2 regions of the Viridibacillus sp. FSL H8-0110 genome follow, and region 2 is predicted to be linked to the other one. Evidence: predicted binding sites of a transcription regulator. Region 2 holds the regulator's gene; the other holds the start of a gene.
The links. Region 2 encodes CtsR, which represses protease genes until heat stress. Its sites were predicted from a motif close to ATGGTCAATAAAGGTCAAACA; they were not measured.
Positions count from the first base shown of each region.

Region 1 (3,430 bases), 670 kb from region 2:
TTTAATAATTCTTTTGCAACGAGCGTTTCAATGTGTCGCTGTACAAATCTTCTTAAAGGTCTTGCACCAAAAGTTGGATCTATTCCTTCTGCTACTACCCACTGGATGACATCTTCATTTACTTCTAGTTCAATTTCTTGTTCAGCCACTCGTTTTTGTAATAACTGAATATACTTCCAAGTAATTTGATAAAAATGTTCGTTTGTTAATGAATGGAACATTATGATATCATCGAGTCTATTTAATAACTCTGGTTTGAAATGCTCTCTTAAAGACGCCATTACTAAATCCTCAACAGCATGTTCACTATTTTCAGGCATATTGAGTAAATAACTTGAACCAATATTAGATGTCAATATGATCACTGTGTTTGTGAAATTAACCATACGCCCTTGGCTATCGGTAATACGACCATCTTCTAGAATTTGTAGCAAAATATTCGCCACATCGGGATGTGCCTTTTCAATTTCATCTAATAATACTACTGCATATGGGTTTCTTCGGACAGCTTCTGTTAATTGACCGCCTTCTTCATAACCTACATAGCCTGGAGGTGCCCCTACTAAGCGAGATACACTATGTTTTTCCATATATTCAGACATATCAATTCTAATGAAATGATCCTCAGAGTCGAATAATTGAGCAGCTAATGCTTTTGCTAATTCTGTTTTCCCGACACCAGTTGGACCTAAGAATAAGAAAGACCCAATTGGTTTTTGTGGATCTTGAATTCCTGCACGCGCTCTCCAAACCGCTTCTGTCACTAACTGAACAGCTTCGTCTTGACCGACAACTCGCTCTTGTAATGTAGCTTTTAAGTTGAGTAATTTCTCTCGTTCGCCTTCAACTAATTTTGTTACAGGAATACCTGTCCATCTTGAAACGATTGAAGCTATTTCTTCAGCTGTCACATCTTCTCGTAGTAGACGATCATTGCCTTGTTGCAAAGTCTGCTCTAGTTCTACTAATTCTTTTTCTAATTCAGGAATTTTACCGTGACGTAGCACCGCTGCTTTATTTAGATCATAATTATTTTCAGCTTCTTCTAAATCCCTACGATAACGATCAAGTGTTTCACGTTTTTCTTGGATAACATGAAGAGAAGATTTTTCTGCTTCCCATTGCTCACGCATATTAGAAGTAGAATCTTTTAGCTCCGATAATTCCTCACGAAGTGCTACAAGTCGTTTCTTACTTGCGTCATCTTTTTCTTTCATCAAAGCTTGCTCTTCGATTTCAAGTTGCATTGTACGACGTGTTACTTCATCTAATTCTTGTGGCATCGAATCTATTTCTGTACGAATCATCGCACAAGCTTCATCGATTAAATCAATCGCTTTATCTGGCATAAAACGCTCAGTTAAATAACGATTTGATAATTCTGCAGCAGCGACAATTGCTCGGTCATGAATTTTGACAGCATGATGTAGTTCGAAACGTTCTTTTAAACCGCGTAAAATAGAAATCGTATCCTCTACAGATGGTTCACGAACTAAAACTTGTTGGAAACGACGTTCAAGTGCTGGGTCCTTTTCGATATACATACGGTACTCATCTAATGTAGTTGCACCGATACAATGTAGCTCACCTCTAGCTAACATTGGTTTGAGCATATTCCCTGCATCCATCGCACCATCCGTTTTACCTGCACCAACAATTGTATGAATCTCATCAATAAATAGGATGATTTGCCCTTCACTTTCTTTGACTTCTTTCAAGACACCTTTTAAACGCTCTTCAAATTCCCCACGATATTTGGCACCAGCGATTAATGCACTCATATCCAACTCATAAATTTTACGGTCTTTTAATCCTTCTGGTACATCTTTTTTGACGATACGTTGCGCTAATCCTTCAACAATCGCAGTTTTACCAACACCGGGTTCACCGATTAATACAGGATTGTTTTTTGTTTTACGTGATAATATTCGAATGACATTACGGATTTCTTGGTCTCGACCAATAACAGGGTCCATTTTGCCATTTTTCACTTCTTCTACTAAATTACGTCCAAATTGTTCAAGTGGACTTTTTTGCTCTTCATTATTCATATTCATTTGCATTATAGTTCACTCCTTATTTGACCTTTTTTGACCTTTTGATTAACTACATTATATTATCGTCTTCCCATGAAAGTAAAGTGATTTGTTTGACCTTTTTTGACTAAAATAATTTCCCATTTCTAATATGTTTTTAATCAAACATCCATGTCATCAAATAGGTGAAAAAAGAGAATTTCAAATATTGCCCAATTGCAAGAAAACAGTATGTTATAATTGTGAAAAACAGCAGAGGTTGTGAAAATTTTGGAGGAAATTGAAACTATCCCACCTAAGATCCATTCACTTTTCAAAGAGCATGGTACAGTTGTCAAATTCGCCAAAGACACCCCTATATTCTTAGAAGGTGACCGTACCCAAGATGTTTTTTTTGTTGTATCTGGACAAGTGAGAATTTCAAAAGAAACTGCAAGTGGGAAGGAATTAACGATTCGTATCTGTGGTAGTAATAATTTAATTGGTGAAAGTACTATTTTTAGTTCTCTAGATTATAATTCAACAACAGCTACAGCTATGGAAACGACTACTATTTTAACTATCGATAACAACATGCTTGAACTCTATCTAAGTCAAGAACCGTCATTGATGATTGCATGTTTGCGTTGGATACAGTTGCAAAATATGAAAAGTCAATCTAGACTCCGTGATTTATTACTACATGGAAAAAAGGGTGCACTCTTTTCTACTCTAATACGATTAGCAAACACTTATGGTGAAAATTTAGATGATGGCTCAATCCATATTAACTATAAATTAACCAATAATGAGCTGGCTAATCTTTGTGCCACTAGCCGAGAAGTCATTAACCGTATGTTAAATGACCTGAAAAAGAATAATATTATTACATTTGACAAGAGTACAATCACAGTACTTAATTTACAATTTCTAAAAGATGAATGTGAATGCGAAAACTGCCCTCTTACTATTTGTAGAATTGACTAACCTCAGATATTATACCCATTTACAAATTTAAAAAACCCGCTCGACTTTTCAAGTCAGAACGGGTTTTCTTTACAATATTAGCGAATACCTAAAGCTATTTTCGCATAACGTGACATATTGTCTTTATTCCATGGTGGATTCCATACAATATCAACAGTTACCTCGCTAATTTCTGGTAATTCAAATAGTGCTGTACGGATTTGGTCAACAATAACTGGACCAAGCGGGCAACCCATTGATGTTAATGTCATTGTTACTACACATAATCCTTCTTCAGATAAATCCACTTCATATACTAAACCTAAGTTGACAATATCAATACCTAACTCAGGATCAATTACGTTTTCTAAAGCGCCGTAAATACTTTCTTTCATATCTGCATCCATAGTGTTTCCCCTTTCTGCATAGTGTTTATCCCATCATAACAA
Region 1 is NZ_JBBOPJ010000001.1:3,646,683-3,650,112, forward strand. Features, by position in the region: gene MHH98_RS18290 (ATP-dependent Clp protease ATP-binding subunit) at 1-2,063, opposite strand, end outside; gene MHH98_RS18295 (Crp/Fnr family transcriptional regulator) at 2,298-3,002, shown strand; gene MHH98_RS18300 (metal-sulfur cluster assembly factor) at 3,080-3,388, opposite strand.
Region 1: a site for CtsR is predicted at 2,078-2,098, ahead of MHH98_RS18290 (ATP-dependent Clp protease ATP-binding subunit). Genes of this name have one in related genera too.

Region 2 (3,430 bases):
AAAGCATACATTCGTTCAAAACAGCAATAGGTATATTCTGGATTATACCCAAATATATACCCAATCGAACGTTAGATAAACAATTTGCTGCTTCTTCGCTCGTTAAAATTCTGGCATATAGTAAAGTTCCCAATGAACGATTGAGACGATCCGCTAAAGCGATTGATGCATGTTCTATTAATGCAGTACGTGCTTCTGTCTCTTTTTGAATAATTTGTTCAGTTACACTTTGTAAGTCTAATAAAATATCCTTTTCTGATTTACCAAGTGTGATCTGATTGGAGATTTGATAATAATTGCCTACCGATTCCGTCCCCTCACCATACATTCCTCTCACAACCATACCAAGTCGTGGCATCGTACTTATGAGAGAACCAATTTGGTTTGTCATAGTTAATGCAGGTAGATGCATCATAATAGACGCCCTCAAACCCGTTCCTGTATTTGTAGGGCAACTTGTTAAATAACCAAATGTATCATCAAAAGCATACGGTAAATGATGCTCTAATAGACGATCAATTTGATCTGCGCTTTTATAAGCTTTTTCTAGTTGTAGACCTGGCTGTAAACATTGTATACGAATATGATCCTCTTCATTAATCATTACGCTAATCGATTCATCTTTTGACAGCAAAACCGATCCAACTCTCTCTTTATCTGCAAGCTGAGGACTGATTAAATGTTTTTCTACTAATACTTTACGCTGTAATGCAGGCATGTCATGCAATGAAAAATAAGAAAACTGAAAATGTTGTTCTTCCTCATCATCTGCATCAATCAATACATTCGAAACAGCTTTATCAATTTGCATTGCCTCTTCATCAGAAAAAGCTCTTGGAAAACGGAAATCTGTTAAGTTACGAGCTAACCTGATGCGAGTACTCATGACGATATCACCATATTGTCCTTCTTCTTGCATCCAATTGGTCGTTGGATTGTGTAAAAAGTGCTCAATGTTCATCTTGAGACTCACCCCCTACTTGTAACTTTTTTTCAAGAGTACGGACATTATCCCGCATTGCCGCTGCATCTTCAAACCGCTCTTCCTCTATGGCCACTTTCATGTCCAACCGAATTGCCTCGATTTGTCTTTTTAATTGGTATAGCTCATTAATAGATCCTGGCACTTTTCCAATGTGTTCCACTGCTCCATTATGCAAACGTTTTAATACCTGAGGTAACTGCTCTTTAAAAGTTTCATAACAACCAGGGCAATTAAATTTTCCCTCGTTCAAAAATTGATGGTATGTCATGCCGCATTCAGGACAATTCTCCTGTTCCTGCATTTTCTGCTCATTTACATTTGGTGCTGCAACTGACCAACTCGGTGTACCAAACCAATTTGAAAAAAGTTTATGCATTGAAATTGGATCGGCATTAAAATCGAGGTTCAAATGGAAAGAATCAAGTTGTTTATTGCACACTTCACAGAAATGCCTTGTCGTTTTTTTGCCATTCTTCATTTGTGTCACCGTGATAGTGGCCGGTCTTTGTTTACAGTTTTCACAAATCATACCCTCGCACCTCTTTTACAATTGCTTGTCATATTTTATAGTCAGTAGCATTGCTTGTAGGATACGCGCGCGAAGCTCATCACGTACCGGTAAATTTATTCGTAACACAGAACGATCAAGAGCTGCTAACATCATTTTAGCTTCTCTTTTCGTAATTACACCTTCGTCAATTAAACGGAAAATTAAATCATTCGTCATAGTTTGTGAAGCACCTTCGTTCACTTGCTCAATCACTTGGTCAATTAAATCCGCCTTTGAACTAGCTTTAACACGTAAAATTCTTATATATCCTCCACCGCCACGTTTACTTTCAACTAAATAGCCACGCTCGGCGGTAAATCGAGTATTTATCACATAATTAATTTGGGAGGGTACGCATTGAAATTTATCAGCAATTTCACTCCGTTTAATCTCAATATGTCCCTCTCCACCTAATTCGATAACCTCTTTCAAATAACCTTCTATTATGTCAGAGATATTACGCATTTCAAATTCCACCTCGCTTGCATCACTGACTTTGACTATCTTTGACTATATTTGATTACATTATACACAGCCTAATAAAAAACACGCAATTGAAATGCTCATTGAAATGTGTAAGGTACCTGTTTAGCCTCGAGAAGCACCCATACCTTCAAATCGAAAATGTCTTTTCAGTTTTCGTTCAAGAAAGTGGCAGTTACCTCGGAGCCATGTCGAGGCTGGTGAGCAGAAGAAGTACTAAAAACACTCATTTTAAGGAAGATCGTAAATCTTAGTCGTCCCATCGTAACAGTTGCTCGAAAAACATCCTACTTTCTCAAGATACCCGTTTCACTTATCTAATATTCGGTCAAAACAAAAACCGCGACAGCAATTGCCATCGCGGTTTTTCAAATCAATACCATTTCCCAACAATCGGGTAATTCCACTCTGTATCATTAAGAGCCTTTACAATACCTATTACTGGAATGACAACGCCCATAATCAAAAAGACTACTAAGAACGGAAGTCCAATTAATAAAAAACTAAATATCCCTGATACAATGACTAATACCCACATAACAAATTGGAACAATAGCGCTTGAATGGACAAACGCTTAATCTGTTTATCTTCAATAAAAATATAGAATAGGATTGGCACTAAACACGGCGCAAAAAATGCACTTGCGTGAAGAATCACTTTTAACCCTTTAGATTCCACTTAGAGCAACTCACTTTCATAAATTAATATGTTTCTTATTCTATTTATACGATTAAAAAATCCATTAGTTTCATATCCTCATAAAAAAAAGGAACATTCTTTATTTCGATTCGTCCTCTGAAGTAACAAAAGTAAGAGAGGAGTTTTTCCTTTGAAAAAAGCATTATTATTCATCGGTAGCATCGCATTATGCTTAATCATTTTCATTGTAATGCCTTATTGTTTATTGAAAAATTCATTTTCAAATGATTGCGAATCTAAAACTTCCTCATGCTCTAAAACCATTGAGCATAAAATAAAAATCATCAATTCAATAAGTGAGTCAGATGTTCTGTATCAAGATCAGAATACTATCGAAGACTCAACCGATAAAAGTCATCGAGATCAATTTTTATCAAGCCTTTTCCTAAGTGATAAATAAATACCATAAAATATATAAGAGGGCAGCTATGCATAAGCGCCCTCTTTTTTATTTCTATTTATCTTATGTTTCATTCAGCATCTTCCCGTGACAATACGATACCGTTTATGAGAGGATAGTTATACACTAGTTGAAATGAGGACGATCTATGATTCGGACCCTTGGCATTACTAATAATCAAGAACTAAAAATTAATTTTCCGCTAGAAGAATTACGAAATAATCCTTTTGAATGGTATTGGGTTGATTTTGATGAACCTACTGTGGAAGAAGAACTACTGCTAGACACATTCTTTCACTTTCACCCACTAGC
Region 2 is NZ_JBBOPJ010000001.1:4,316,253-4,319,682, forward strand. Features, by position in the region: gene MHH98_RS21375 (protein arginine kinase) at 1-961, opposite strand, end outside; gene MHH98_RS21380 (nucleotide excision repair protein) at 951-1,514, opposite strand; gene MHH98_RS21385 (CtsR family transcriptional regulator) at 1,530-2,000, opposite strand; gene MHH98_RS21390 (DUF4870 domain-containing protein) at 2,392-2,697, opposite strand; gene MHH98_RS21395 (hypothetical protein) at 2,849-3,118, shown strand; gene corA (magnesium/cobalt transporter CorA) at 3,267-3,430, shown strand, end outside.